DNA from 3 places in the Microbacterium sp. NPDC076895 genome. Region 2 is predicted to be linked to each of the others. Evidence: predicted binding sites of a transcription regulator. Region 2 holds the regulator's gene; each other region holds the start of a gene.
What was found. Region 2 encodes HrcA, which represses chaperone genes, less so after heat shock. Its sites were predicted from a motif close to TTNGCACTCGNNNNNNNCGAGTGCNAA; they were not measured.
Positions count from the first base shown of each region.

Region 1: the regulator HrcA is predicted to act here: its motif matches at 8,986-9,012, upstream of groL (chaperonin GroEL).
Region 3: the regulator HrcA is predicted to act here: its motif matches at 3,933-3,959, upstream of AB0O89_RS02175 (Hsp20/alpha crystallin family protein).

Region 1 is NZ_JBFBMQ010000013.1:54,401-64,820, reverse strand. It holds gene AB0O89_RS11690 (DUF4032 domain-containing protein) at 1-404, opposite strand, end outside; gene ugpC (sn-glycerol-3-phosphate ABC transporter ATP-binding protein UgpC) at 484-1,587, opposite strand; gene AB0O89_RS11680 (NAD(P)-dependent oxidoreductase) at 1,730-2,578, opposite strand; gene ppk2 (polyphosphate kinase 2) at 2,733-3,641, shown strand; gene AB0O89_RS11670 (thioredoxin domain-containing protein) at 3,825-4,775, shown strand; tRNA gene AB0O89_RS11665 (tRNA-Thr) at 4,816-4,891, shown strand; gene AB0O89_RS11660 (DMT family transporter) at 5,011-5,967, shown strand; gene msrB (peptide-methionine (R)-S-oxide reductase MsrB) at 5,981-6,385, opposite strand; gene AB0O89_RS11650 (DUF2332 domain-containing protein) at 6,630-7,640, shown strand; gene AB0O89_RS11645 (DUF3263 domain-containing protein) at 7,650-7,949, shown strand; gene AB0O89_RS11640 (LytR C-terminal domain-containing protein) at 7,949-8,548, shown strand; gene AB0O89_RS11635 (cold-shock protein) at 8,678-8,878, shown strand; gene groL (chaperonin GroEL) at 9,044-10,420, shown strand, end outside.
Region 2 is NZ_JBFBMQ010000005.1:99,107-109,526, forward strand. It holds gene AB0O89_RS06015 (HIT domain-containing protein) at 1-118, opposite strand, end outside; gene AB0O89_RS06020 (16S rRNA (uracil(1498)-N(3))-methyltransferase) at 171-908, opposite strand; gene dnaJ (molecular chaperone DnaJ) at 911-2,026, opposite strand; gene hrcA (heat-inducible transcriptional repressor HrcA) at 2,075-3,109, opposite strand; gene hemW (radical SAM family heme chaperone HemW) at 3,220-4,428, opposite strand; gene AB0O89_RS06040 (DUF1990 family protein) at 4,428-5,072, opposite strand; gene lepA (translation elongation factor 4) at 5,083-6,930, opposite strand; gene AB0O89_RS06050 (alpha/beta hydrolase) at 7,006-7,731, shown strand; gene rpsT (30S ribosomal protein S20) at 7,839-8,099, shown strand; gene holA (DNA polymerase III subunit delta) at 8,155-9,183, opposite strand; gene AB0O89_RS06065 (ComEC/Rec2 family competence protein) at 9,193-10,420, opposite strand, start outside.
Region 3 is NZ_JBFBMQ010000002.1:86,245-96,664, reverse strand. It holds gene AB0O89_RS02200 (asparagine synthase) at 64-684, shown strand; tRNA gene AB0O89_RS02195 (tRNA-Arg) at 773-845, shown strand; gene AB0O89_RS02190 (formylglycine-generating enzyme family protein) at 905-1,897, opposite strand; gene AB0O89_RS02185 (CoA transferase) at 1,987-2,724, shown strand; gene AB0O89_RS02180 (acyl-CoA dehydrogenase family protein) at 2,717-3,883, shown strand; gene AB0O89_RS02175 (Hsp20/alpha crystallin family protein) at 4,043-4,504, shown strand; gene AB0O89_RS02170 (DUF2804 domain-containing protein) at 4,605-5,636, shown strand; gene AB0O89_RS02165 (MarR family transcriptional regulator) at 5,665-6,108, opposite strand; gene AB0O89_RS02160 (DUF2207 domain-containing protein) at 6,152-7,990, shown strand; gene AB0O89_RS02155 (MarR family transcriptional regulator) at 8,088-8,507, shown strand; gene AB0O89_RS02150 (organic hydroperoxide resistance protein) at 8,588-9,010, shown strand; gene AB0O89_RS02145 (MFS transporter) at 9,181-10,401, shown strand.

The DNA of each region.
Region 1 (10,420 bases), on a different contig from region 2:
GCGTCGACGAGGCGGGTTGCCGTTGTCGGTCGCAGGACCTGCGTGAACAGCGCCCGGTAGGGGAGGGAGAACTTCAGATGAGAGGTCACCAGGGCAGCCGGCAACGGTTCGCCGTTCTCGTCACGGCGCCCGGCGATCACGGCAACACGGTCGACGCACGGCGCATCCAGCCGGTCGAGGTTGCCGAGCATGTCATATTCACGCCGCGCCATCTCCTCGGTGGTCTCCTTGATGGCCACCACACGGCCCGACAGACTCGCAAACCGCACGGTGTGTCGTGAGATGCCCTTCGGGAGCGACACGATCGTCTCGGACGGCCACTCCACGAGCGGCACCGACCACGGCAGGGTCAGAAGGCCAGGGTCGACGGTGCTCGCGGTGATCGAGAGCTGCGTGGACGACATCCGTTTCTCCGCATCCGGGGCTTACGTGCGTGACGGCGCGGACGTCTGAGACATCCGCGCCGTCACGAGGTACTGGTGATCAGGCCGAGGCGACGGCCTTCTCGGACAAGCGCTCGCCCGACTCGATGTCGAACAGGTGAACGTGGTCGAGAATCGGCGCCAACACGACGGTCTCGCCCGCGTTCGGGTGGTTACGGCCGTCGACGCGAGCGACGATGTCCGTCCGCTTGCCGTCGATCTCCGAGTGGCCATACAGGTAGCCGTCGGCGCCGAGCTCTTCCACGAGGTCCACGACCACCGAGAGGCCCTTGCCATCGGCAGGGGACACGTCGATGTCCTCGGGGCGGACGCCGATCGTCAGCTCCTTACCGGTGGCCTTGGCGAGCACATCGCGCTCGACAGGGACCAGGTGTGTGCCGAAGTTGACACCGCCCTCGACGACGTCGACCGGGAAGAGGTTCATGGCGGGGGAGCCGATGAAGCCGGCGACGAACACGTTCTTCGGGGCCTCGTACAGGTCACGCGGGCTGCCGACCTGCTGCAGGATGCCGTCCTTGAGGACCGCGATCCGGTCACCCATCGTGAGGGCTTCGGTCTGGTCGTGGGTCACGTAGACGGTCGTGACGCCGAGGCGTCGCTGCAGCGACGCGATCTGCGTACGGGTCTGCACACGCAGCTTCGCGTCGAGGTTCGACAGCGGCTCGTCCATGAGGAATACCTGGGGCTGACGCACGATGGCGCGGCCCATGGCGACACGCTGACGCTGACCACCCGAGAGCGCCTTGGGCTTACGGTCGAGGTACTGCTCGAGGTCGAGGAGCTTGGCTGCCTCGAGAACGCGCGAGGCGCGCTCATCCTTGTTGACGCCGGCGATCTTCAGGGCGAAGCCCATGTTCTCGGCGACCGTCATGTGGGGGTACAGCGCGTAGTTCTGGAACACCATCGCGATGTCGCGGTCCTTCGGCGGAACGTCGGTGACGTCGCGCTCGCCGATGCGGATGTGGCCCGAGTTGACCTCTTCGAGGCCGGCGAGCATGCGCAGCGAGGTGGACTTACCGCAACCCGAGGGGCCGACCAGAACGAGGAACTCGCCGTCGCCCACTTCGAGGTTGAGCTTGTCGACTGCCGGGCGGGTTCCGCCAGGGTAGAGGCGGGTTGCGTTGTCAAAGGTGACTGACGCCATTTCTTCTTCTCCTTCACCGGCAGGTACGTGCCGGACGATCCGTTGTGAGGATGAGCGGGGGCTTGGCCCGCACGCCCGTCATCGGGCGCATCGCTCAGTATGCCACTCCCACCTGGGAGCGGCCACCGAGCGGGCCCCGCCGTCAGTGGCCGTCGCGCCAGGAGTGCTGTGGCGCGTAGCCCAGCATCCGTCTGGCCTTCTCGATCGACAGCAGTGTCTCGTTCGGGCCGACCTCGCGGGCGACCGGCACATCGGGGAAGACCTCGGCCAGAAGCTCAGCGTTCGGACGCGACATCACGGTGTCGGCCGCGGCGATGATGTACTGCTCGAACCCGACGGGTGCGACCGTGAGTGCACGCGCGATGGCCTGCGACCCGTCGCGCGCATCGATGTAGCCCCACAGATTCCATTTGCGGGCCCGTGCGTCTTCGTCGAAGCCGGGGAAGGCGGCGTAATCCTCCGGAACCATAACGTTCGAGAACCGCAGCGCCGTGATCGACAGATCCGGATGCCACCGCACGAGCTCCCGGGCCATCCGCTCTTCGAGGGTCTTCACGAGCGAATACACGCTCTCGGGGCGCGGCTCGTACTCCTCGTCGACCGGAACGTACGGCGGCGGCACGTCGAAGGGCAGGCCCAGAACGGTCTCGCTGGAGGCGTAGACGAGGCGACGGATGCCGAGCCTGACGCTGGCCCAGAAGACGTTGAACGTCGCCGCCATGTTGTTGTGGAAGACCGCGACCTCCGAACGGATGCCGGGTGCCGGGATAGCGGCGAGGTGAACGACGGCATCCAGCCCCCGCTCGTCGCGATCGCCGAGGCCCGCGAGGGCGTCGATCACCTGCCCGTAATCGGTGAGGTCGACCTGCAGGAAGCCCGGCTGGGGGCGGCCCGAGATGTCGAAGCCGATCACCTCGTGCCCCGCCGCGCTCAGTTCTCGAACGACGACACTTCCGAGCTTTCCGGTCGAGCCGGTCACCACGATTCTCATGACCCCAGCCTTACACGGCAGGTCGCCGGGGCGGCGGGTGCGATCGTCACCTGATGTTCACCCCGACGTGGCGCCACGGCTCGTGCTTCGCCCTCTCGTGGGTGAGAATGCGAACACGGCGCGGACGATGCGAACCGCGCCGTCGGAGGCTGCCATGTTCGAGAACGTCCCCGCCGGCGATATGCGGGCCTACATCGAGTACCTGCGCGAGAACGGCTACACCGTGCGCGACGGGCACACCCCAGACCCCGACCTGATCGACCCCCAGGGCAACCCCGTCTACACGTGGCAGGAGGGGTATCCGTATGCGGACCGGATGACCCGGGACGACTACGAACTCGAGAAGTATCGTCTGCAGGTCGAACTGCTGAAGTTCCAGTACTGGCTCGAAGACACCGGTGGCCGGGCCATCATCCTGTTCGAGGGTCGGGATGCCGCGGGTAAGGGCGGCACGATCAAGCGGTTCACCGAACACCTCAACCCGCGGTCTGCGCGCGTCGTTGCGCTGGCAAAGCCCAGCGATCGCGAGCACGGACAGTGGTACTACCAGCGTTACATCCAGCACTTCCCGACCGCCGGCGAGATCGTCATGTTCGACAGATCCTGGTACAACCGAGCGGGCGTCGAGCGGGTGATGGGGTTCTGCTCGGATGCCGAGTACGAGACCTTCATGGAACAGACCCCGTCGTTCGAACGGATGCTGGTGGAGTCCGGCATCCATCTGACGAAGTTCTGGTTCTCGGTCTCACGTACCGAACAGCGCACGCGGTTCGCGCTGCGTCAGCTCGATCCGGTGCGGCGCTGGAAGCTCTCGCCGATGGACATCGCCTCGCTGAACAAGTGGACCGAGTACACGGTCGCGAAGGAGGAGATGTTCCGCCGCACCGACAAGAAGTATGCGCCGTGGACGATCATCCGTTCCAACGACAAGAAACGCGCGCGGGTCAACGCGATGAAGTTCTTCCTCGGGCAGTTCGACTACGACGACAAGGATCTCGACGTCGTGGGGACTCCCGATCCCCTTCTGGTGATGCGCGGCAAACAGGAAGAAGCCGACGAGTAGATTCACCTCGAGCGGTGCTGGTTCTCCAGGCGAAGTCACACCCGAAGCGCTGCCATGTCTGGGCTTTTCCCAGGCTCTCTGGCTAGCATCGTGGGCGGTGGTCGTCACCTGAGCGACACCCCCCGGCCGACGCCACGGCCCCCTGTCGGGTACGCCCGACCCCTTGTTGTGTGAAGAGGTTTCATGTCGAGCGATCAGACGCCCAGCGGCGAACAGCCCACGGCGCCCGAGGCTCGCGACCGTCGCGAAGCGGTCCGCGAGAAGGCGCAGATGGTTCACGCGAAGCAGACGCGAGCGCGCCGCATCCGTGCCGGCATCATCGGCGTCGGAATCGTCGCCGTGGTCGCCGTCGTTGCTGTGTCGGTCACGTGGGCAGTCACCTCGACCACCTCGACGAGTGCGCTCAGTCCCGCTGCGGCCAAGGCCGACGGTTTCGCGGTGACCGACGTCGGCGGTGCGGTCGTCGCGCAGGAGGGCGTCGATGACAGCACATCTACGGAGGCCGGCGCGACCACCAGTGCGACGCCCGAACCGACACCTGTCGCCACCGAGGCTCCCGAGATCGAGGTCCGGGTTTACGTCGACTACCTCTCGACCGGCTCAGCCGAGTTCCAGCTTGCCAACGCGGCGCAGCTGTCGACGTGGGTCAACGAGGGCGCGGTCAGCCTGACCTACTACCCGGTGGCGATGCTCACAGCGAAGTCCAACGGCACGAAGTACTCACTGCGCGCCGCGGCGGCGTCCGCGTGCGTTGCCACCCACGCCCCCGAAGCGTTCTTCAAGTTCAACAATGCGTTGCTCGAGCAGCAGCCGGATGTCGACGCGGACGGATACTCCGACACCGAACTTGCCGACATTGCGCAGGCATCCGGTGTTTCAAGCCCTAAGGTCGTGCGGGCGTGCATCGAAAACGGCGACTTCCTTTCGTGGGCCAAGAAGGCAACGGAACGAGCGGTCGAGGCGATCCCCGACACCGACGGCGTGCAGCTCACCGGCACACCGCTCGTGCTCGTCAACGGATCCGTCTACGTGGGTGCGCTCGACAACCCGAAAGAGTTTGCCCAGTTCGTGCTGACGATCGATTCCGACGCGTACTACCAGACCCCGTCGCCGACACCGACGCCCACCCCCTGAGACGGGGAGCACCTCGGCGCCCCGATAGACTGGGCGCTCTGCCGACGTGGCGCAATTGGTAGCGCACCCGACTTGTAATCGGGCGGTTACGGGTTCAAGTCCCGTCGTCGGCTCCACACACTTCGACATCTAGCGGGCGTCGCGATCGGATGCCGACTCGACGTTGTCATCGGGCGGTTACGGGTTCACGTCCCGTCGTCGGCTCCACACCCGCCCCGTCCGGCAGAATGAACCGGTGACGTCCGGCAGAGCAGCGACGGCCCTCGGGCTCCTCGGTACTGCCCTCGTCGGTGCGCTCACGGCGCTCCAGGTTCGGGCGAACGGGCAACTCGGTCACCGCATTGACGACAGCACTCTCGCAGCGGCGTTCTCGTTCGGTTCCGGCCTCGTGCTCATCGCCGTCATCGCCGCACTCACGCCCGCGGGCCGCCGCGGGCTCGGCGCGCTGCGTGATGGCATCCGCGGTGGCGGCATCCGATGGTGGATGCTGGCGGGCGGCCTTGCGGGAGCCTTCACAGTGTCCAGCCAGAGCATCACCGCGGGCATCATCGGTGTGTCCCTGTTCACGGTCGGATTCGTGGCAGGTCAGATCGTCTTCGGCGTCGTGATCGACCGCATCGGTTACGGTCCGTCCGGCGTGGTGCCGGTCACGATTCGGCGCGTCGTCGGCGGCGCCGTCGCCCTTCTCGCCGTGGGGATATCGGTGACCGGCGGAAACCTCACCGGCGTTCCCTGGTGGATGCTGCTCTTGCCGTTCCTCGCCGGGGGCGGCGTTGCCTGGCAGCAGGCCACGAACGGTCGGCTTCGCGGCGCGACCGGCTCAGCGATAGCTGCGACGGCGGTCAACTTCGTCGGCGGAACGATCGCACTCGTGCTGATCGCTGCCGTTCACGTTGCGGTCGTCGGGTTGCCTGAGCGGTGGCCGAGCGATCCGTGGCCCTACACGGGCGGAGCGCTGGGAGTCGGCTACATCCTGCTATCTTCTGCTCTTGTGCGCCGGACGGGCGTCCTGTTGCTCGTGCTCGGCTCGGTGGTCGGGCAGCTCGCGACGGCTCTTGTTCTGGATGCGATCTGGCCGGCGCCGGCGAGCCCCGGCCTGGGACACGAGGTGTTGGTGGCTCTCGTCGCCGTCGTATCGGTTGCCATCGTGGTCGTGCCGTGGCCTCACGCGCGGCCCGGGGCGCGAGCGTGAGGCCGGCGGGCCGTCAGGACTCTTCGGGTGTGAAGCTCAGCGCAATCGAGTTCATGCAGTAGCGGTCGCCCGTGGGCGTGCCGAACCCGTCGGGGAAGACGTGCCCGAGGTGGGAGCCGCACTGGGCACACCGCACCTCGGTGCGCACCATGCCGTGGGTGCGGTCTTCGATGAGTTCGACAGCTTCGGGGCGAACCGACTCGTAGAAGCTCGGCCACCCGCAGTGCGAGTCGAACTTCGTGCCACTCTTGAACAGCTCGTTTCCGCAGGCGGCGCAGGCGTACAGGCCGGCGCGACTCTCGTCGAGCAGCTCACCGGTCCAGGGACGCTCGGTTGCTGCTTCGCGCAACACCGCGTACTGATCGGCGCTGAGCTCTGCGCGCCACTCGGACTCGGACTTCTCGGTGCGATAGGACATTGTTCCTCCTTACCCAAGTCAACACGAAGTCGTGACGGACTGTTCCGCTCGACGTCGCAGATTGGCCGTGAATCCGGCGCGCCAGCCTCGGTCGCAACGGCGCAGCATCCGTGCGACACCCCGGCTCGTGGCATCCGCTGCCGGCGTGTCGTGCGTGTCGTTCGCCGTTGCGACGAGGGATAGGAGGAGGGAGGTGACCCGGGATGCGGCACCGACCGGATGCGGCCTGTTCCAGAATGGGGGCATGGTGTCATCCCCGGATGCCGAGGCCGGCCGCGTCGCTGAGCGATACCGCCGTTTCGCGGCCGAGGAAGCGCCGGGCCGCTCTGATCTGTATGAGGAATGGGCCTCAGGCGTGGCGGCCGATACTGACACGCAGCTGCTGCTCGCGCGTATCCCCGCCGATCGGCGACAGCCTCCGCTCGTGTTCGCGGTGACCAGGATGCTGGGAGCGGCGGAGGGCGGCTACGCGGCGTGGGCGCAGTGGCTGGCGGCCAACATCGACGAGGTCGCGGCCGAGTGCGTCGCGCGCGGGCTGCAGACCAACGAACCGCTGCGATGCGCGGCTCTCCTGCCCGCGCTGAGCCTCATCGACGGCCCGATCGCACTCCTCGAGGTCGGTGCGAGCGCAGGCCTGTGTCTCTACCCCGATCGCTACTCGTACCGGTACGAGAACGGACAGGACCTCGACCCGGCCGGTGGCCCATCGCCCGTTGTGCTTCGTAGCGGCGCCCGGGGCCTGCCACGTCTGCGTCTGCCGGAGGTCGTGTGGCGTGCCGGTATCGACCTGGCGCCACTGGACGCGGCATCCGACATCGACCGACGGTTTCTGACCTCGCTCGTCTGGCCGGGGGAGCAGGGGCGACGCGAGCGGATCGTCGCGGCGCTCGACGTCGTGCGTGGGGAACCCCCGACGCTCATGTCAGGAGACGCCACCGCCGACGGCATCCTCGCGGAGCTTGCAGCCGAAGCACCCGGCGACGCCGCGCTGGTCGTGACCACGCCCGGGGTGCTGCCCCACATCGCCCGGGCCGGACGCATACAGCTCTGCAACCACATAGACGCAGTTCGCTCCGCCCGCCCCGGCACGCACTGGCTCTCGATCGATCCGCCTGGGCTCCACGACCGCTGGGGTGCGGATGCTGCGAGTTGGCCCGGCTTCGTCTTGGGTATGGACGAGCGCGCGCTCGCCGTCGTCGACCCACTCGGCGCGTGGGTGGAGTGGCGCGCACCGGATGTCGGCGCTCGCCGATAACCTCTCACCGTGCCCCTGAACGAGCGTGAGCGCGCGATCCTCGACTTCGAGTCGTCGTGTCGGCTTCGCGGATGGGCAAAAGAAGAGCAGATCCGCCAGACGTTAGGTATGTCGCCGGCCCGCTACTACCAGTTGCTGGTGCGGATGCTGGATTCGGTCGATGCGCAGGCATACGACCCGCTGCTCATGGGACGACTGCGCAGGCTCCGGGAGAGCGCCCGGGGAAGCAAGCGCTCCGGTCCAGCGAGCGGGGACTCTGCCGGGCGGACACGCACGGTTTCGGTAGGCGGCATCGGTACGATCGTCTGATGCCGACCTCCGAGTTCCCGCGCGATCGATTCGACGACCTGCCCGAGGACGTCGGTCGGGTCGGTGCGCACCGCGCGGAGCAGCCACACATGCGCGGCGGAGTCGTCTTCTTCTGGGCGGCGCTGGCCACCGTCATCCTGATCGCTGTCGGTATCTTCGCAATGTTCGTGGTTTCGGGGCGCATCGTGCTGTTTCCTGAACCCGCTCCCGAACCGACCCCGACGGTCACGGTGGACCCCGTCGTCGACACGTCCTATTCGATCCTGATTCTCAACGCGACGCCCGAGACCGGGCTTGCCACGCAGCTGAAAGACCAGCTCATCGCAGCCGGGTGGGTCCCCGAGACCGTTCTGGCCGGGCAGGCCGGAACCGACGACTTCCCCGAGACGACGGTCTACTACGCGACGGACGCCGACTACGCGGCAGCCTTGGGGCTCGCGAACGTCATCGGCGGGGCCGCGGTTGCGCAAAGCACCATTTATCAGCCGACCGACGACCCCGCGACCGAGGCCGACGAAGGCGCCACGAAGCAACTCACGATCGTCATCGGCCTCGACCGAACCGCGGCCGGTGTCCCCACTCCCGAGCCGACGAACTGACCGGCGCGGCCCGCGTGTTTCCGGGCCGTAACAAGGTGAAGACGCGCGTGTCAATACTTCGCCCGGCGATCGTTTCGGGTCGATTCCGGTGCATACGATGACGGTGTCCTACCAGCATCAGGAGTACCCATGGCCCAAGGCACCGTGAAGTGGTTCAACGCCGAGAAGGGATACGGCTTCATCACCGTCGATGACGGTCAAGACGTGTTCGTCCATTACTCGAACATCGACATGACCGGTTTCCGTGTTCTCGAAGAGGGACAGAAGGTCGAATTCACCGTCGGGACGGGCCAGAAGGGCCCGCAGGCGGAGTCGGTCCGCGTGGTCTAGAGACCGCGTCGACTGAGTTTCCGAAGAGACGGATGCCGCGGCATCCGTCTCTTCGTCGTCTTCGTCGCGCGCGGCTTGCACTCCCCATGGGCGAGTGCCAGAATGGGTTAGCACTCCAGATCGGTGAGTGCTAAGACCTAGCCCCGTCCGGGAGGGACGACACACATGGCAAAGATGATCGCTTTCGACGAGGAGGCCCGTCGCGGCCTCGAGCGCGGCCTGAACACCCTCGCCGACGCCGTCAAGGTGACGCTCGGCCCCCGCGGCCGCAACGTCGTGCTCGAGAAGAAGTGGGGAGCCCCCACCATCACGAACGACGGCGTTTCGATCGCCAAGGAGATCGAGCTCGACGACCCGTACGAGAAGATCGGCGCGGAACTCGTCAAGGAAGTCGCCAAGAAGACCGACGACGTCGCCGGTGACGGCACCACGACCGCAACCGTGCTCGCTCAGGCGCTCGTGCGCGAGGGCCTGCGCAACGTCGCGGCCGGCGCCGACCCGATTTCGCTCAAGAAGGGCATCGAGAAGGCCGTCAAGGCCGTCACCGATGAGCTGCTCGCTGGTGCGAAGGAAGTCGAGTCCAAGGAGCAGATCGCCGCTACCGCGTCGATCTCTGCAGCTGACCCCGAGATCGGCGCCCTGATCGCCGAGGCCATCGACAAGGTGGGCAAGGAAGGCGTTGTCACGGTCGAGGAGTCGAACACGTTCGGCACCGAGCTCGAGCTGACCGAGGGTATGCGCTTCGACAAGGGCTACCTGAACCCCTACTTCGTGACCGACCCCGAGCGTCAGGAAGCGGTCTTCGAAGACCCCTACATCCTGATCGCGAACCAGAAGATCTCGAACATCAAGGATCTGCTGCCGATCGTCGACAAGGTGATCCAGGACGGCAAGGAGCTCCTCATCATCGCTGAGGACGTCGAGGGCGAAGCTCTCGCGACTCTCGTGCTGAACAAGATCCGCGGCATCTTCAAGTCGGCTGCCGTCAAGGCTCCCGGCTTCGGCGACCGCCGCAAGGCTCAGCTGCAGGACATCGCGATCCTCACGGGTGGCCAGGTCATCACCGAAGAGGTGGGCCTCAAGCTCGAGAACGCGACGCTGGACCTCCTCGGCCGCGCCCGCAAGGTCATCATCACGAAGGACGAGACCACGATCGTCGAGGGTGCCGGCGACGCCGCGCTCATCGAGGGTCGCGTGACCCAGATCCGTCGTGAGATCGACAACACCGACAGCGACTACGACCGCGAGAAGCTGCAGGAGCGCCTGGCGAAGCTCGCCGGTGGCGTTGCCGTCATCAAGGCCGGAGCTGCTACCGAGGTCGAGCTCAAGGAGCGCAAGCACCGCATCGAGGACGCCGTTCGCAACGCGAAGGCAGCCGTCGAGGAGGGCATCGTCCCCGGTGGTGGCGTCGCTCTCATCCAGGCCGGCAAGAAGGCGTTCGAGACTCTCGAGCTCACCGGTGACGAGGCAACGGGCGCGAACATCGTCCGCGTTGCCATCGAGGCGCCGCTGAAGCAGATCGCCCTCAACGCAGGCATGGAG
Region 2 (10,420 bases):
GGTGCAGCGGCGCCTGCGGAGCGATATCCCGGATGACGAACACGTTCTCGGTCTCGCTGAGGATCTCTGCGGGAATCTCGCCACGCAGGATGCGGGTGAAGACGGAGGGTTCGCTCATGCGCTCAGTCTACCGACGGCCTCTCCGGCGGGCCCAGCTACCACTTGCACGATCACCACCGGCCGAGCGTGCTGCTGAGCACAGCGATTGCCGCGGGTCCCGCTGTGGAAGTACGCAATACATGCTCGCCCAGGCGCACGAGCGTCGCGCCCGCAGCTTCGAGGGACGTCAGCTCGCCTGCGTCGATCCCGCCCTCGGGCCCGACGACGATAGCGATATCGCGGCAGTCGGTCGGGTCAGGCATCCATTCGCTGAGACGCAGCGCCGCTGTCGGCTCCAACACGAGCATCCGGGTCGCCGCGGCCCGCTCGCACAACTGTGCAGTCGTCAGCGGGCCGCCGACTTCTGGAAGCCACGCACGGTGCGCCTGCTTGCCTGCTTCCCGCGCGATCTGACGCCAGCGCGTGACACCCTTCTCACGCTTGGCCGCGTCCCACCGCGAAACGCTGCGGGCAGCTTGCCACGGCGTGATGACATCCACGCCGAGTTCGGTCGACGCTTGGACCGCGAGTTCGTCGCGGTCGCCTTTCGCAAGAGCCTGCACGAGCTCGATCCGCACGGATGGACGCGGTACCTCCTCCCGGTTCGTGACGCGAACCAGGACCTCGCGGGCTGCGACGAGCTCGCACGCGCCTTCGAGCCACACTCCTGCTCCGTCACCGAGCGTGACCGTTTCTCCGACGCGGACCCGACGAACCGTGGCGGCGTGGTGCGCCTCAGCGCCGGTGAGGGTCACGGTCTGGCCGGTATCGGCATCCAGCGGTTCGTCGACGACGAAGTGAAGCGGCACGATCAGCCGTTCCGGAACCGATCGCGCAGCTTCGAGAACAGACCCTGATGGAACTCCGCCAGGTGAGGCGCGGGAGCCTTCGTGCGCTTGGCGAACTCCTCGATGAGGCCCCGTTCCTTGGCGTCGAGCTTCGTGGGCGTGACCACGTGCACGCCAACGCGCAAGTCACCACGCTGATTGCCGCGCAACGGTGTGATGCCTCGACCCTTGATGGTCAGCACATCGCCCGACTGGACTCCTGGACGCACCTCGAGGTCCACCGGCCCGTCGAGGCCCTCGATCGTCGTGGCCGCGCCGAGAACGGCATCCGGCATCGACACTTCGAGCGTTGCGAGCAGGTCGTCACCTTCGCGGCTGAATACCGGATGCGTCGCGACGGAGACCTCGATGTACAGGTCGCCCCGCGTCCCACCGCCCGGTCCGACTTCGCCCGATCCGGGAAGCTGAAGCCGCAGGCCCGTGTCAACACCGGCCGGAATGTCGATCGACACGGTGCGACGAGCCCGAACGCGACCCTGCCCCTGACACGTCGCGCACGGGTACGGGATCGTCGTGCCGTACCCCTGACATGTGCCGCACGGCTGGGAGGTGACGACGTTGCCAAGCAGGCTTCGTACGGTGCGCTGGATGTGGCCCGTGCCGTGGCAGATATCGCAGCGAACCGGCGTTGTTCCGGGTTGCGTGCACGAACCATTGCAGGTCTCGCACATGACGGCGGTGTCGACGTCGATGTCGCGATGGACACCGAATACGACATCCTTCAGGTCGAGGTCGACGCGAACCAGCGCATCCTGGCCCCGCTCTTTGCGAGACCGCGGGCGCCCGCCGCGAGCAGCGCCCCCTCCCCCGAAGAAGCTCTCGAAGATGTCGCTGAAGCCACCGAAGTCGCCGGCTCCGCCGAAACCACCGTTCTGGCCGCCGCCCATGTCGTAGCGCTGGCGCTGCTGCGGGTCACTGAGCACGTCGTAGGCATGCGTGACGAGTTTGAACCGCTCGGCAGCGTCCTCCCCCGGGTTCACATCCGGGTGAAGCTCTCGGGCCAGGCGGCGATATGCCTTCTTGATCTCTTCGGGCGACGCGTCTCGCGACACGCCAAGGACCTCGTAGTGGTCAGCCACGGTCACCTTTCTGCATCCCGCGTGTTGTCGCGGGCAGTTCGTACGGGCTCATCGGCCCTTTTCGTCCTCGGCGAGCAGCCCCGTGAGGTAGCGCGCTACTGCACGTACCGCCGCGAGGTTGCTGGGATAGTCCATTCGAGTCGGGCCCATCAGCCCGACGCGTGCCCGCGCGCCCGTCGCATCGTAGTCACTTGCGATGACGGATGCCTCCGACAGCCCGAACGCCTCGTTCTCACGTCCGATGCTGGCTGCGAGCCCGTTGTCATCGGCGACCATCTCCCCCATCAGGCGAAGGATCGTCACCTGCTCTTCGATCGCCTCCAGAAGCGGGTAGATGCTTCCGCGGAAGTCGCTCTCGCGACGCGCGAGATTTGCCGCGCCAGCCATCACGAGCCGATCCTGACGGAACTCGTCAAGCTCCTCCTGCACGACTCGAAGGATCTCGGTGACCGCCGACTGGTGGGCGGTGCGCACGTCACTGTCTGCTTGCTCCTCGACGCGCTTCGCCCCCTGACGGACGCTGCGGCCGACAAGCAGTGTCGACACCTCGGCGCGAACGCGCGCGAGATCTGACTCGTCGAGGGCCACGGTCAGAAGCGCGAGGCGTTGTGACACACGTCCCGTATCGGTGACGACGATGACAAGCACCCGGGTGGGCTCAAGTGCCACGAGCTCAACGTGCGTGATGGTCGCCTTGGCAAACGAGGGATACTGCACGATGGCCACCTGGCCGGTGAGCTGTGTGAGTGCCCGCACCGTTCGCGCCAGAGCGTCATCCAGGTCTCCGGGCCCCTGCAGGAAGCTCGCGATGGCTGCGCGCTGGGCCGGTGAAAGGGGCCGGATCTCGGCGAGGTGGTCGACGAAGACGCGGTAGCCCTTGTCGGTCGGGACGCGCCCCGACGAGGTATGGGGTGCCGCGATGAGTTCTTCGTCTTCGAGAAGCGCCATGTCGTTGCGGATCGTGGCCGCTGATACGCCGAACGCGTGACGCTCGACGATGGCCTTGCTTCCGACGGGCTCGCGGGTATCGACGTAGTCCTGCACGATAGCCCGCAGGACCTGAAGCCCACGCTCGCTGACCATGTCGCCTCCTTCCGCATCCGGCGTCGGCCGTTACAGCGGCTCGACGTGGCACTGGCACTCACATCCTCAGAGTGCCAATTCTAGCGGATGCCTCTCCCCCACGCCCTGGATCACGCGGTCAGCGCGCGGACTACCGCGTCAGCCAGCAGTCGCCCGGCACGAGTGAGCACAAGGGTCCCCCGCACCGCCTCGCGACCGTCGACGAGTCCATCCGCGACGAGACCGGCAACGGCTTGTCGGCTCTGCCATGCCAGCTGCGAAACCGGCAGACCCTCCACCGTACGCACCCGCAGCATCACGCGCTCGAGCAGTCGCGCCTCCTCATCGGGGACCTCCAAGCCCGCCCCCGGTGAATCGCCGGCAGCGAGCCGCTGCGCGTAGGCAGCAGGATGCCTGACATTCCAGAACCGCACGCCTCCGACGTGGCTGTGGGCGCCAGGACCGAAACCCCACCAGTCGTGGCCGTGCCAGTACGCAAGGTTGTGCCGCGAACGGTCGGCGGGGGTCCTCGCCCAGTTGGACACCTCGTACCAGTCGTAGCCGGCCTCCTCGAACGCTGTGTCAGCGTGCTCGTACATGGCAGCCTGCAGATCGTCGTCGGGTGTGGCGAGTTCTCCGCGTCGGATGCGGCGCTCCAGCGCAGTGCCCTCTTCGACGATCAGCGCATATGCCGAGATGTGGTCAGTCTCCAGCGCAAGGGCGGCCTCGACGCTGCGTCGCCAGTGATCGAGGGTCTCGTCTGGCGCGCCGTAGATGAGGTCGACACTTACTGCCAGACCACTGTCTCGTGCGGCGCGCACCGCCGTCGCAACGTTTTCGGGTCGGTGCGTCCGGTCGAGCGTCCGAAGCACCTCCGGCACCGCTGACTGCATCCCGATCGACAACCTCGTGACTCCCGCACCGGCCAGTTCCTCGGTGACCTCAGGTGTGACAGTGTCGGGGTTCGCCTCCACGGTGACCTCGGCATCCGGCTCGAGCCCGAAGCGATCCCGCAGGCTTACCAGAATGACTGCGAGGTCGCGGGCAGGAAGCAGCGTCGGCGTTCCCCCGCCGAAGAACACCGTGCTCAGTGGCCTCGGATGGGCAGAAAGGACGCCCGACGCGAGGTCGATCTCTCGAAGCAGCGTCCCCGCATAGTCCTCGCGGCGCGCGCCACGCAACTCCTCGGCCGTGTAGGTGTTGAAGTCGCAGTAGCCGCAGCGGACGCGGCAGAACGGAATATGGACGTATGCAGACAGCGGGGCGGTGGGGTCGATGACCGCCCCGGGAAGCGATCCGTCGCGCGGAACGGGATCGCCGAGGGGAAGCGCTGCGCCCATCAGGGAGCGAACAGCGGCGATACCGCCGTCAGGTAGGCCCGGAAGAGCCGTCGCCGCCGCCCGCGGACGAAGCGCGGTACCAGCCGGTACAGCGTCGATACGGGACGGTCAAATGCGCGCACGGTGAACCAGACCTCGTCGTTATCGCGCCACTCGACCAGGAACAGCTCCTCGCCGCTGACGACAGAGCCGCCCACGGTGCCGAGCGCATAAGCCGTGCGCCGGGGTTCTTCGACGGCCAGAATGACGCGCAGTTCGGCATCCGCGCGGTAGCCGCTGAGCCGGCCGGTGACATGCACTGTAGCGCCGGCGCTGACATACGGAGTGCCCTCGGCGTCGAAACGCTGCTCGGCGTCGCGTCGCGACGGCGCTATCGGCGCGCCATCCGAGTCGTACGCGACGCCGGCGTAGCCGGACCCGGATGCCGGACGGATGTCGGCCAACGACAACCCGGCCCCGCGCAGCGGCGCCCATGACAAGAGCGACTCGGTCGCCGACTCGAATCGTGCCTGACCGCTACCGATCCGCCAGGACTCCTCGGCGGGGACGCTCTTCTCCGGCGGGTACTGCATGAGGTCGGTAGCCTGTGTGGCCCCGACTGCTGCATAGTCGACGGTCTCGTCCCGGAAGGTTCCGCGGCGCATGGCGATCAGACTACTTGTCTTTACCCTCGACGTCCCCCGAGAGCGCTGCGATGAACGCCTCCTGGGGGACCTCGACGCGACCGACCATCTTCATGCGCTTCTTGCCCTCTTTCTGCTTTTCGAGCAGCTTGCGCTTGCGGGTGATGTCACCGCCATAGCACTTGGCCAGCACGTCCTTACGGATCGCGCGGATGTTCTCGCGGGCGATGATCCGCGCCCCGATGGCGGCCTGGATGGGCACTTCGAACTGCTGGCGCGGGATGAGCTTGCGGAGGCGCTCAGTCATCATCGTGCCGTACCCATACGCCTTGTCGCGGTGGACGATGGAGCTGAAGGCATCCACCTTCTCACCCTGCAAGAGGATGTCGACCTTCACGAGATCGGCGGTCTGCGACCCAGCCGGCTCGTAGTCCAGGCTCGCGTAACCCTGCGTCTTGGACTTGAGCTGATCGAAGAAGTCGAAGACGATCTCACCGAGCGGCATGTTGTAGCGCAGCTCTACGCGGTCCTCGCTCAGGTAGTCCATACCGAGCAGCGACCCGCGTCGGGACTGGCACAGCTCCATGACCGTACCCACATAATCCTTGGGCAACAGGATGCCGACCTTCACCACTGGTTCCGACACCTCGGCAACCCGACCGTCGGGGTATTCACTGGGGTTGGTGACGGTGACAGTCTCTCCGGTGTCGGTTGTGACCGTGTAGGTCACCGACGGCGCGGTGGTGATCAGGTCGAGGTCGAACTCGCGCGAGAGTCGCTCAGTGATGATTTCCAGGTGCAGGAGCCCGAGGAACCCGCAGCGGAAGCCGAAGCCCAGCGCAACCGAGGTCTCGGGTTCGTACTGCAGTGAGGCATCCGAGAGCTTGAGCTTGTCGAGCGCTTCGCGCAGATCGGCGTAATCGCTGCCGTCGATCGGGTAGATGCCCGAGAAGACCATGGGCTTGGGGTCGGTGTAGCCCGGAAGGGCATCGGATGCCGGCTTGCGCTGGTTCGTGATCGTGTCGCCGACCTTCGACTGGCGCACGTCCTTCACGCCGGTGATCAGATACCCCACTTCGCCGACGCCGAGGCCCTTGGTCGGGGTCGGTTCGGGACTGGAGACTCCGATCTCCAGAAGATCGTGCGTTGCCCGGGTCGACATCATCTGGATGCGCTCGCGCGGTTCGAGCTTGCCGTCCACCATCCGCACGTAGGTCACGACGCCGCGGTAGGCGTCGTAGACGGAGTCGAAAATCATTGCGCGGGCCGGCGCGTCAGCGTCACCGGTGGGGGCTGGGATCTCAGCGACGATTCTGTCGAGAAGCTCCTCCACGCCCTGCCCGGTCTTGCCACTGACTCGCAGCACATCGGCCGGATCGCCGCCGATGAGGCTCGCGAGTTCAGCCGCGTACTTCTCGGGGTCCGCGGCGGGTAGATCGATCTTGTTGAGCACCGGGATGATGTGCAGGTCGTTCTCGAGCGCCAGGTAGAGATTCGCAAGCGTCTGCGCTTCGATCCCCTGCGCGGCATCCACGAGCAGGACCGCGCCTTCGCACGCCGCGAGCGAGCGCGACACCTCGTAGGTGAAGTCCACGTGACCAGGAGTGTCGATCATGTTGAGGGCGAAGGTGCCGGCATCCGTCTGCCAGGGCATCCGCACCGCCTGGCTCTTGATGGTGATTCCGCGCTCGCGCTCGATGTCCATGCGGTCGAGGTACTGCGCACGCATGTCGCGATCAGAGACGACGCCCGTGATCTGCAGCATGCGGTCGGCCAGGGTGGACTTGCCGTGGTCGATGTGCGCGATGATGCAGAAGTTGCGGATCTGCGCGGGCGGCGTAGCTGCCGGCTGCAGCGGCGTAGAGGCACGGGGGGACATATCCGCACGATTCTACCGGCGTGCGCACTGTCGCATCCCCCTTGCCTCACGGCGACGGCGGGCTACTCTACCGACATGGCGGTCGCGGTGGTTCTCGTTCACGGCATCCGCACCTCCCGCACGATGTGGCGGGCGCAAGAGCAGTACCTGATCGAGCGCGGTAACCCCGTGACAGCCGTCGACCTCCCCGGGCACGGGTCGCGGATGAACGAGACGTTCTTGCTCGACGGTGCGTTCGCAACGATCGATGAGGCCGTGCGCCGTGCCGCGGAGGAACACGGCACCGTCCTGCTGGTCGCCCACTCGATGGGCGGACTGCTCTCGATCGAGTACGCCGGGCAAGAGGATGCCCCTCCGATCGCCGGCCTGATTGCCGCATCATGCACGGCCATTCCGCGCGGTGCCGCACTGCAGACCTATCGACTTCTCGCCCGCGGGTTCGACTCGCTCCCGAACCGCGGAGCGTGGCTCAGTGAACGGGTGCTGGATGCCACGCTGCCACCAGAGACACGGGCGGACTTCGGCGCTGGGGGCTATGCGCTCGACGCGCAAGACACGGCACTTCGCAGTTTGTCGGTGCTGGACCTGCTGTCGGCCCTCGGCCGGATCGAGGTCCCACTGTGGTTCGTGAACGGCCAGTTCGACCAGCTGCGGGTCAACGAGCGGCTGTTCACGCGGGTCGCACCGGATGCCGAACTGATCGTTGTGCCGCGGACGAGTCACTTGGTTACGGCCATGCGTCCTCGAGTGTTCAACGCGGTCCTGAACCTCGCGCTCACGACCCTCGAACAGACCTGGTAGACTCGCTGATTGGCTTGTGTGTGGGTTTTACCCTCACGATCGCTGGTGGACGCCCCTCTCTCGTCGCCGGCAGTCCATCCATCACTCGAACGAAAGAACGTCTCCACGTGGCGAACATCAAGTCGCAGATCAAGCGCAACAAGACCAACGAGAAGGCTCACGAGCGCAACAAGGCAGTCAAGAGCGCTCTGAAGACCGAGGTGCGTCGCACCCGCGAGGCCATCGCCGCCGGCGACAAGGCCGCCGCCGAGAAGGCTCTGGCCACGGCGACCAAGAAGCTCGACAAGGCAGTCAGCAAGGGCGTCATCCACGCCAACCAGGCTGCAAACCGCAAGTCGGCGATCTCGAAGCAGGTCGCGGCTCTCTAAGCCTCACGCTTCATGCAAAGCCCGCCCTTCGGGGCGGGCTTTGTCGTTCTGGACGTCAGCTCCCGAACTCGCTGCGCGTCGCGACCACGGTGACGAGTCGCTCGAGAGCGAAGATCGGGTCACGCGAGGCACCCTTGACCTCGGCATCCGCTCGCGCCGCAGCTTGGATGGCTCGGCCCAGAGATTCCTCGTTCCAGCCGGTGAGATCCCGGCGGGCACGGTCAACCTGCCAGTCCTTCACCCCGATCCGGGCCGCGATCGCGGCAGAGGACTCGCGCAGGCCGGCAACACGCGCCATCGTCCGCAGCTTCGACGCGATCGCCGCGACAAGCGGCACCGGGTCAGCTCCGCTGGCCAAAGCGTGCCGCAGCGTAATGAGCGCCTCGCCGTAGCGTCCCGCGATGGCGGTGTCTGCCACGGCAAAGGCTGTCGTTTCGACGCGTCCGCCGTAATAGCGCCGCACGATCTCGTCGGTCACATCACCATCGACATCCGCGATGAGTTGCTGGCATGCCGCGGCGAGCTCGGTGAGGTCGTCGGAGAACGCCGAGACGAGCGCACGGAGGGCGGCAGGCGCGATCCGCTTGTTCGCGGAAGAGAACTCGGCAGCGGCGAAGTCGTAGCGGTCGCTATCGCGCTTGACCGCGGGGCAGGCGATCTCGACAGCATCAGCCTTTCCGCTCCGGATCGCGTCGAGCAGCTTCTTGCCTCGCACGCTCGCGCCCGTGTGGCGCAAAACGACGGTTGCGCCTTCCTGGGGCGACTCGAGGTAGGCCACGGCTTCGGTGAGGAACGAGTCGGATGCCTTCTCGACTCCGAAGACGCGCACGAGCCGAGGCTCACCGAACAGCGACGGCGACGTGACGGTGAGCAGCGTTCCCGCCACGTAGTCGTCGGCACGCAGATCAGTCACCTCGACGGCGGGGTCCTCTGCGCGGACGTAGTCACGCAGACCCGCAATCGCACGCTCTGCGCAGACGTCTTCGGGACCCGAGACCAGCACGATGGGAGCAGGACGCGGATCACGCCACGGTACCTGCCGGATCGCCGACTTCGAGGAACTCGAGCGACGGGGTGCAGCCATGCCGAAAGCCTAGCCGCCACCCACGACAGACGCCGCCCGCTCCCGCCATAGAGCGAGGGTGTCGCCCTCTCCGACGACCGCCACGATCCCGTCCTGGTCGGCGCGCCCGACGGCACTGCCCTGCAGCATTGCGATCGTCGTCGTGGTGGGGTGACCGTAGGTGTTGTCGGCTCCCACCCCGATGAGCGCGACGCGCGGCGCGATCTGCTCGTAGAGACCAGGATCCTGATCAGCGCTGCCGTGGTGGGACACCTTGACGACCTCAACGACGCCGCTGACACTCGCGCGCAGCATCCGCTGCGGATCCGCCGAAAGATCGCCCAGGAAGAGCGATCGTGGGACGCCACCGCCTTCGATACTCACGGTCACCGACGAGTCATTACCCGCAGCGAACAGCGCCGTGGCACGCGGCCAGAGCACGCTCCAGTGGGCGCCACCGAGCGTTCCCGTCATCCCCTCCTGAGCCGACACCACCTGCGCTCCAGCGGCCGCGAGCTCTTCCAGGAGCCGTTCGTCGGCGCTTCCGTCGGTCGGACCGTGCAGCACGGTTTCGGCGCGCCCGATCACCGCCTCGGTGCCGCCGACGTGGTCTTTGTCGAAGTGCGTCAGGACGAGCAAGTCGAGGCGTGTGACGCCGACCCGGTCGAGGCATGCGCTCACCAGCGCGGGGTCGTGACCCGTGTCGATGAGCGCCGTCGCGCCCTCGCTGCGCACGAGCACCGCGTCTCCCTGGCCCACATCACACATCAGAATCGACCACTCGCCGGGGATGCCCCACCGCTGCGTGATCGTGGTGACAACGGTCGTGGAGGTCCAGACGGTGACGAGAGCTGCGAGCAGCAGCGCCGAGCCACGACGGATGCGGGCGGACCGGGGGCTCTGTGCGGGTAGGCCGAGCGCGAGGGCGACGAGTCCGCCCACCACAGCGAGTGAGAGAGCGCCCACGAGTCCGCTCACCCAAGGAACGCGTGCGAAGGGCAACCCGCTCGCGACATCCGCGATCCCGGCGATCCAGGCTGCCGGGAGCCACGCGAGTGCTGCCAGGCCGCTCTGCAGCACCGGGAACGGCGCGGCCAGGCACGCGGCAAGCCCCAGCACCGTCGCTGCGGGGGCGGCGGGCGCGGCGAGAAGGTTCGCCGGCACACCCCAGAGGGGCACCGTTGGGTCGATCAGCACCAGCAGCGGTCCGCACGCCAGCTGGGCGGCAAGCGGCACGGAGAGGGCAAGCGCCAGCGGC
Region 3 (10,420 bases), on a different contig from region 2:
GGCGCCGGCCATAGGTCGGCGCCCGCTCTCATGCCCCGATACCCTCTACCCAGGAGGTTGCGGATGGGCAGGACGGCCGATGCGATCGCCGAGGGCGTCATCATCGCCACCGCGGCGGCGCGCCTGAGCATCCGCAACCGGATTCTCGTCGACGCGATTCGCAACGACAGCACCTTCTCGGTCGACGCGGTGAAGCCGTTCGCGCGACAAACGCTCGAAGCGCTCGCCGACGAGCAGTCCGCGGCTGCCGACCGTGCCCGCGCCGACTGGCGCCGTGCGTGGGGGAAGCAGTCAGATCCGAGCGGGACTCACGATTATCGTGGGCGTGACTCCCGGAATCTGAGGCGGCGCGCCCGACAGTACACGGGGGTCGCCAAGGAACTCCGTGAGCGGGCAACCGACGACGCGGCACTCGAGCAGCTGATCGAGCAGGCACGCGATGCCGCGTGGGGCGATGTCGAATCAAACCTTGAGCGACGCCTGATCGTCGAGGCGATGCGGCCGGATCTCGACCCCGATTATGCGTCGATGCGTGCTGCACGCATGCAATCGATCAGGCTCATCGACCTGCCTCGCCTCTCCTCTCACCAGCGCCGACTGAGCACCTCACAGGGGTCTGCGCCCATGATCGATGTCGACGACTCCGGTCCGGTTCCCGATGGGGGGAGCCCCGAGGGCGAGTGAACCGCGGCGAAGCCGCCGACGATTCGCCGTGCGGGGCCCTCGTGGGGTAATCTGGACGCTGGTTTGCTCGCAGAAGCGCGCGGACCATGCGCCCGTAGCTCAATGGATAGAGCATCTGACTACGGATCAGAAGGTTGGGGGTTCGAGTCCCTCCGGGCGCGCACTGTGTTGAGACAGTGATGAGGTCCCTGAGCCCTATGGCTCGGGGACCTTTTTCGTTTCAGCTCGCGCTCACCGTGCGAAAGCCTGCGTTACCCATCGACGAGTCGGGGGTGTTCTGCGACCGGGCGGAATTGCGATAGCGGTTGCAGTACGAGATGTGACAGAGGTAGCTACCGCCGCGCAGGATGCGGGAGCTACCGCGATCGGGACCGCGGGGATCGGCGTCCGTCGAGCGTGCGTAGTAGCCGGGGTCGAACCAATCCGCACACCACTCCCAGACATTGCCTACGGGCTGCCACAGTCCGTAGCCGTTCGGGTCGAAGGTGCGCACCGGAGCCGTCGTGAGGAAGCCGTCCTCGAGCGTGTTGACGCGGGGGAACTGACCCTGCCAGATATTGACGCGCCACGTGCCGCCGGCTTCCGGCTCCTCATCACCCCACGGGTACTTCTTCCCGTCGAGGCCGCCGCGGGCCGCATACTCCCACTCCGCTTCGGTGGGTAGACGCCTCCCCGCCCACGCGCAGTATGCCATCGCGTCGTTCCAGGAGACGTGGACGACGGGGTGATCGCCGAGCTCGTCGACCGACGAATTCGCGCCGCCCGGATGCCGCCAGTCGGCCCCACGAACTCCGAACCACCAGGGGGTTGCGGTGGGCTGCCCCATGATGTCGCTCTCGGGAGCCTGCAGCGCCAGGTGGAAGACGGCGGAGAACCCGAAGGTTTCGGCTTCCGTGAGATAGCCGGTGTCATCGACGAATCGCGCGAAATCGTCGTTCGTGACGCTCGTCGTGTCGATCTCGAACGCGCTGATCGAGACCTCGTGGCGCGGGGTCTCACCATCGCCGAGATTGGCGTCGCCCGACGAATCGCCCATCACGAAGCTGCCCGCGGGGATCTGCGCCTGGGGGATGCGGTGACGCGAACCCGAGGCGGAGGGGATCGCGGAGGCGGTGACCGGTGCCGTGCCGAGGGTCAGGAACTGCGATCGTCCCGGTGCGCCGCACGCGCACTCGGGTCCACATCCGCCCGCGGGTTCTGAGTCGGTGTCCATGCGATCCTCCTCCAGCAGGCTACTGCGGCAAGCAAACGCGCACGCTCGATAGGGTTGTCTCACTTTCACCGGGAAGAGCGAGGAAGCGGATGCCTGGTCCGATGCCCCTGGACGGTGTCGTCGTCGCCGACCTCAGTCGCGTGCTCGCAGGTCCGCTGGCGGCATCCACGCTCGCCGACCTCGGTGCCGACGTGATCAAGGTGGAGCGCGCCGCATCGGGCGACGACACTCGGCAGTGGGGTCCGCCATGGACGGGCAACTCCTCGTCGTACTTCGAGTCGGCAAATCGGGGAAAGCGCTCGCTCGGCAATCGGCATCCATCGATCGCGCCGTACGAGGCGCTCGACACCGGCGAGGGGGTGCTTGCGCTAGCCGTGGGAAACGACGCGCAGTTCGCGCGGCTGTGCGAGACCGTCGGTGACCCCGACCTTGCCGGTGATGCCCGCTTCGCCACCAATGCGCAGCGCGTCGCCCACCGGGATGAACTGGCGGTGGCCCTCGAAGCTCGGCTGCGGGCCGACACCGCGGCATCATGGGCGGCGCGACTGATGGATGTCGGTGTGCCGGCGGGCACGATCGGCAGCGTCGCCGACGGTTTCGTCTTGGCCGAACGTCTTGGTCTCGACCCCCGGGTTCCGGTCGACGGTGGCATCGACCAGATCAGGTCTCCGCTGCGGTTCGAGCGGACGCCGATCGGCCGGTACGTGCGCCCGCCGCGGCTCGACGAGCATGGCGACGAGATCCGTCGGTGGCTTGCTGCCGGCCCCGATCCGATCGGTCACGCGGGTGGCCAGTCCGAAGGAGAGACCCGTGGCAACCATGGATGACGTGATCGACATCGCCGGCATCGATGCTCTGCTCAGCGACGACGAGCGCGCAACCCGCGACGCCGTGCGCGCGTTCGTCGAACGGCGCGTGAGCCCGTTCGTGGCGGACTGGTTCGAGCGCGGCGAGATCGACGATCTGCGCGGGCTCGCGAACGACCTCGGGCAGCTGGGGGTACTCGGCATGCACCTCGAGGGCTACGGGTGTGCCGGAATGTCGGCCACCGAGTACGGCCTCGCGTGCCTCGAGCTCGAAGCCGCTGATTCCGGCATCCGTTCGCTCGTCTCGGTGCAGGGGTCGCTGGCCATGTACGCGATCTGGCGCTGGGGGAGTGAGGAGCAGAAGCAGCGGTGGCTTCCCGGGATGGCTGCCGGTGAGCTGATCGGATGCTTCGGCCTGACCGAACCGGATGCCGGCTCAGACCCTGCGAGCATGCGAACGCGAGCCCGCCGCGATGGCGATGATTGGGTGCTCGAGGGTCGCAAGATGTGGATCACGAACGGGTCGGTTGCCGATGTCGCTGTCGTCTGGGCGCAGACCGACGGCGGCATCCGTGGGTTTGTCGTCCCAACGGACGCGACGGGGTTTTCCGCGCCCCAGATCCGCCACAAGCTGTCGCTTCGGGCGTCGGTGACCTCCGAGCTCGTGCTCGATGCGGTGCGCCTGCCCGCGGATGCCGTGCTGCCCGAGGTGGTCGGGCTTCGCGGCCCACTCAGCTGCCTCAACGAGGCGCGGTATGGCATCACCTGGGGCGCGCTCGGCGCTGCGCGGTCGGCGCTGACCGCTGCGCTGACCTACGCCGGGGAGCGGATGCAGTTCGGCAAACCGATCGCCGCGTTCCAACTCACGCAGCAGAAGCTCGTCGACGCCGTCGTCGAGTATGAGAAAGGACTGCTGCTCGCGCTCCACCTCGGGCGGCGCAAGGATGCCGGCGAGCTGACCCCGCAGCAGGTGAGCCTGGGCAAACTCAACAACGTGCGCGAGGCGCTCGAGATCTGCCGCACCGCCCGCACGATCCTCGGCGCAAATGGAATCTCGCTCGAGTACCCCGTCATCCGTCACGCCGCGAACCTCGAATCGGTTCTGACGTACGAGGGCACTGTCGAGATGCACACGCTCGTCCTCGGCCAGGCGATCACCGGCATCCCCGCTTTCCGCTGAGCGCTCGGCTTCTGTTCGCCGACAGCGAGCCTCTCGTGCGCTCGGATATCTGGCACTCGTATGTCGAGAGTGCTAATCTGAGATCAGTTGAGTCGCGGCGACTCAACTTCTAGAACTCGGTCGGATGCCGCATCCGGCCCCGCTCGCAAAGGAGACGAGATGGCAAACTATGACCCGCTCCGCGACATGGAGCGATTCGCGAACGCACTTTTCGACGGCAACCGGCGCGGACCGCGTCAGATGCCGATGGACCTCTACCGTGATGGCGACCACTACGTGCTCTCCGCCGACCTTCCGGGGATCGACCCCGGCTCGGTCGACGTGGATGTCGACGGCCAGCTGCTCACGATTCGCGCCGAGCGTACGCTCACCTCGCAGGAGGGCGTGAAGTGGATCACGCGCGAGCGTGAGGCCGGCAGCTTCCTGCGTCAGCTGAGCCTCGGCCAGGGGATCGACACCGAGGGCATCGCGGCCAGCTACGCGCATGGTGTGCTGACGGTCACGATTCCGGTGAGCCCCAAGGCCAAGCCGCGCAAGATCGACATCGCGACCGAGGCCCCGGCAACGATCACCGTCGACGAGTCCCACAGCGAGATCCAGGAGGCCGGCGCCAGCGCCTGACCTTCTCTCCGGAAGCCCCCGGCCCGAGAACGGACCGGGGGCTTCTGCGTGCTCGCGCGTGCGGCGGGATGAATAGTCCCCCGCCTCTAGGCTGGAGTGCGTGTGGACGACGACTCGTTTTTCCAGACAAGACTCTCGCAGTGAGATCACGGCTCCGGTCGAACTCACCCTTCCCGATGGGCGCCTGAACCCCGCCGCGGTCGGCTGGGCACGCTCCCCACTCATCCGGACTGACGGGATCGGGCCGCGACGGTCCTGGGGGCGGAACAAGCGGTGGGAGTACTGGAACATCATGACGCCGCGATACATCGTGGGCGTCACGGTGTCGTCCATCGACTACGCTGCGGTGCACGAGGTCTGGGTGTTCGATCGTGAGTCGAACGAGGCTGTCCATCGCGCGGCCACTGTCGTCCCCGCACGCGGCGTGAGCCTGCCCGGTTCGCTGGGACAGGGACCCGTTACGGCACGCGCCAAGGATCTTCGGATCGAGATCACCGAGGAGACAGGCGGCGTCCGGATGCGCGTCGAGGTCCCCCGCGCGTCCATCGCTGTTTTCGCTGAGAAGCCTGCCGGACACGAATGTCTCGCCGTCGTTGTGCCGTGGACCGACCGTCGATTTCAGTACACGGTCAAGGATGTCGCGCGTTGCGCGACCGGCACGATCGCCATCGACGGCGAGGTCTACGACCTGCCGGCGGGGGAGTCGTGGGCGGTGCTCGACCACGGTCGCGGGCGATGGCCCTACGACATCACCTGGAACTGGGGTGCGGGGTCTGGCCGCTACCGGGGCAGCGTGATCGGGATCCAGGTCGGCGGAAAGTGGACCGACGGCACCGGCGCCACCGAGAACGCGTTCTTCGTCGATGGACGGATGCACAAGATCCACGACGACGTGACGTGGGACTACGACCAGGCAGACTTTCTGAGCCCGTGGTCGGTGTGCGGCGGCGGTCTGGACGCGCGATTCGTCCCCTTCTATGACCGTGTTGCGCGAACGAACCTCGGCATCATTGCGGCGGCGACCGACCAGTGCTTCGGCGTGTGGTCAGGAACCTTCACGATGGCGAACGGCGAGGTCATCCCGTTCGAGGGCATCGAGGGATGGGCCGAGCACGTCCACAACCGGTGGTAGCAGACCACCTCGGGCCCGGATGCTGGCGTCAGCAGTCTGATGGGCGCGGCTGACGGAGCTTGGCGGTCAGCGTGCGGAGCTGCTCGAGTTCGATGTCGCTCAGGGTCGACATCCGTTCTGCGATGGCCCTGCCGTGGGCCGAGGCGACCTTGCGGAACAGGCTCGCCCCCCGATCTGTTGCGGTGACCACTGCCCCGCGGCCATCGTCAGGATCTGAGCACTTTGTCAGCAGCCCCGAGGCGACCATGCGGTCGACGAGCCGCGAGACGCTCGGCTGGCTGATCAGCATGTTTGACGTCACATCCCGCAGGCGTGCCGACATCCCGGGCGCCCGGGTGACGGTGAGCAGGACGTCATACTCACCCTGCGTCAGCTCGCCGACCACGAAGTCGCCGCTGATCTGGGCGAGCACTTCGTGTTGCGCGCGAAACAGGCTCTCCCATGCGTCGATCGCCAGTTGCCGGTCCGTCATGCACACCAGAGTACGACCACGGCGGCGCCCGTAGGCTGATCTCATGTCAGCCCGGATCCTGATGCGGCGCACCGTCGGCACCGTCGCGACGCTCGCCATCGCGCTGGTCGCGATCGTCGCGTGCTCGGTGAGTGTGTCGTTCGGTGATGAAGCCGCGGCGGTGTCCACCGACGTCGACGACTTCGTTTTCGAGAGCCTGGATGCCGACTACACGCTCGGCCGCGCCGAAGACGGCACCAGCACGATGACCGTCGTCGAGACGTTCGTCGCGATCTTCCCCGAGTACGACCAGAACCGGGGGATGCGCCGCATCCTGCCCGACTCGTACCTGGGCGCACCGCTGCACCCCCAGCTCGTTTCGATCACCGACGCCGACGGGAACCCGAGGCCTGCCGAGGTCGTGAGCGAGGACGGCGCTTACGCGATGACCTCGCGCGCTGACGACTACGTCCACGGTGCGCAGACCTACGTCTTTACGTACACGCTCGAGAACGTCGCCCGCTTCTTCGATGACACCGGGGTGGATGAGCTGTACTGGAACGTCAACGGTGTCGACTGGGTTCAGCCCTTTGGGTCGGTCTCGGCGACGCTGCACGTTCCGACCGAACTTGCCGCCGCCCTCACGGGGGCGCAGTCCTGCTACGTCGGTGCTGCAGGCGCTACCGACCAGTGCTCGATCGCCTCGACGACGGATGCCGACGGCGGGGTGACAGTCACGGCATCCGCCACTGACCTGCACTCGTACGAGACGATGACGATCTCCGTCGCCTTTGATCCCGACACCTTCACGTCGTTCGACAGCTCCTACCTCGCCTCGCCGTTCGGGTGGCTGCAGGCTCTCGCCTTTCTCGGCGTCATCGGGTCGCTCGTGTGGGCGATCATGTTCCGGGTCAGGATGCTGCGCGACGAGCCCGGCCGGCCGACGATCATCGCCGAGTACGCGCCGCCGCCGCGGATCGATGCGCTTGAGAGCGCGGTACTGCTCGGCAAGACGACGAAGGCGATCCCCGCCGAGGTGCTCGAGCAGGCGGTGGTCGGCAGCATCCGGATCGAGGAAGCCGGCCGCAAGCTCTTCGGTGGTCTGAAGCTCAAGGCGGTGCTGCTGGATCCGGCCCGCGCCGACGGCGACGGACTCCTGTTGCTGCAGGGGCTGTTCCCCACCATGGCGCCCGGAGACGAGTACGAGTTCGGGTCGAGCGACACACGACTCTCGTCGGCCGCGCGCCGCATCATCAAGGCGGCGGAGCGAGAACTCGACACGCGCGGGCTTCGACGCCGTGTTCCCAGCGGCCTACGGTTCTGGCCGACGCTCGGGGCCATCGTGTTCGGCATTCTGACGATCGCGCTCGGGTTCCAGGCGCTCGGAGCCTTCGTCGATGCCACCATCCCTGTGCTCCTGATGATCGTGGCTTTCGTGATGTTCTTCGTGGTCGCCGGCCTGGTGTCTCGGAAGCCGCTCACGGCCGCCGGTGCCGAGACCCGCGATCACCTGAAGGGCCTGCAGGTCTTCATCGAGTGGGCCGAGGCCGACCGGATCCGAATGCTGCAGTCGCCGCAGGGCGCCGAGCGGATCGCGCTCGACCACAGCGGTGCGCGTGTGGATCCCGCGAACCCCCGCCAGATGCTGCGGATCTACGAGACGCTGCTGCCCTACGCCGTGGTGTTCGGCCAGGAAGAGGAATGGGCCGAGCACCTCGCCGTGCTCTACGACCAGACCGGCGTTCCCGGCTGGTATGTCGGCACGGCGGGATTCAACGCTGCTGCCTTCTCTTCGGGGATCTCGACCCTGTCGACCACGACGACGTCGTCCACCTCGGGTGGCTCCAGCGGTGGCGGAAGCGCCGGTGGTGGTGGCGGTGGTGGTGGCGGTGGTGGGGTCTAGGGTGCGGCATCCGAATTAAGTTGTGCACGACTAAATTGTGTGCAATTCTTTCTCTGTGACGGCGAAAGAGAACTCCCCAGAGCGTGCACTCGACCGGATGCTGTGCTTCTCGCTCTACGCGGCACATCGCGTCACGACGCAGGCCTATCGCCGCACCCTCAAGCCGTGGGGACTCACCTACCCGCAGTACCTCGTGCTCGTGGAGCTCTGGGAGAGGGAGCCGCGCACCGTCACGGAACTCGGCGATGACCTGGTCCTCGACTCCGGCACGCTCTCGCCCCTCCTGAGCCGCCTGGAGGCTCTCGGATTCGTCGCGCGTGCGCGCTCCAGCGAGGATGCTCGCGTCGTGACGATTCGGCTCACCGATCGCGGCTCAGCCCTCCGGGCAGAGCTCGCCCATGTGCCCGGTGAGATCGCGCGGTGCATGGGCATACCACTCGACATGGCGCAATCCCTGGCATCGGAGGTGCGGGCGTACACGGCCAGCATCCAGGCCGACAGCGCTTCGCACGTCTGACGCTTCCGACTCGCCGCTGGGGTGATTGCGATCACGCGTGCCCGCGAGCAGCCACGAATCCCCATCAGAAGGAGAACCCCATGGAAACCCTGTACACCGCTGAAGCCCTGGCCACCGGCGACGGCCGCAACGGTCACGTGGCGACGATCGACGGTTTGCTGGATGCCGACGTGCGCGTGCCGAAAGAGATGGGTGGCGCGGGCGGCGCGCTCAACCCCGAGCTGCTGTTCGCCGCGGGGTACGCCGCCTGTTTCCACAGCGCGCTGTTGAGTGTCGCGCGCCGCGAGAAGGTGCAGCTCCACGACACCAGCGTCGGTGCCCGCGTGGGTATCGGACCCAACGGTGACGGAGGGTTCGGCCTGGCTGTCGAGCTCGAGGTCGTCATCCCGGACGTTGCGGCCGATCAGGCGCAGGCGCTGGCTGACGCCGCACACCTCGTCTGCCCCTACTCCAACGCGACCCGAGGCAACATCGAGGTCATCGTCCGCGTCGTCGAGGACTGACCTCGAGCAGACGAACGACAGGGCCGGCGGAGAGGCATCCGACCGGCCCCTGCCGTTCACGCTGCTCACTGGGCGAGATCTGCCGCTGATAGAGTCCGTGCCACAACAGTTCATCAGCGGGCGGGCGACGCCATCCGGGTCGGGGGATGCGTCGGAAAGCGATTCCGTCTGTGACTGATCCGTCGTCGGGGCGTTCTGCCCTCGCCGCCTACCGCGCCCTGCCCTCTCTCGCTGGCTGGGGCTATCTCATTGCGACGTCGCTCGGGCGCCTGCCGGTGTCGATGGTCCCGCTTGCCATACTCACCCTCGCGACATCGGCGACCGGCTCCATCGCGGTCGGCGGAGTGGCCGCCGCCGCGACGGCGCTCGGCGAGGCGGTCGGAGCGCCCGTCGGCGGTGCCCTCTCTGATCGATGGGGCCAGCGCCGCGTGCTCCTGATCGGCGTCGTGACCAATGTCGCATCCGTCGTGGCATTCGTCCTCGCCGTCGGGCACGTGCCCGACGGGTTGGCTGTCGCGCTCGCCGGCCTCGCGGGCCTTTCCCTGCCACAGGTCGGACCCCTCTCGCGGGTCCGGTGGCTCGCCATGTCGCGCGATGACGTCTCGGCAGCCTTCGCGTTCGAGGGCGTCGTCGACGAGGTCGTCTACATCATCGGTCCGGCGCTGGTCGGCATCGTTGCCGTCGTGCTGTCGCCGCAGCTCTCGCTCCTGGCGGCCGCAGCGTTGATCGCGGTGTTCGTGACACAGTTCGCGCTTCACCGCAGTGCCGCGCTGGTGCCGCGCCGGGAGCCGACGACGGATGCCGACGTCGTCGCTGCCGCTGAGGGTGGACGTGCGCGTTCGGCAATGGCGGCTCTCGTTCTGGCGGGGATGCTCGCGATGGGGGTGTTCTTCGGCGCGAGCCAGGCGGGTCTCACGGCGTTCGCACGCACGCAGGGGGTGCCGGACGCGGGTGCGCTGTTCTACGCCGTCATGGCCATCGGGTCGGCTGTCACGACGATGGCGATGGTCGCGCTGCCGTCATCCATCGGCCCCTGGATGCGATGGATCGGCGCAGCCGTCGGCATGGCTCTCGGGGGCATCGGGATGACCCTAGCCCCGACCGTGCCCATCCTTCTGATGTTCGCGGTCTTCGCGGGCGCCTTCCAGGGGCCGGCACTTCTTACGCTCTATAGCGTCGCGGGATCCATCGCCGAACGCACTCGGGCGGGCGTTCTCATGACGCTCACCGGCAGTGGTGTGGTCTTGGGCGTCGGTATCGGTACCGCAGTCGGCGGTGCTGGTGCGGCGATCGGGGGTGCCGCAGCCGCTTTCAGCCTCGTCGTGGCGGCATCCGTTCTGCTCGCCCTGCTCGGCGGTGTCGCAGGGGTCCTCGGTCGCGAGCGGCGATGACGCCGAGGCGTTGTTCGGG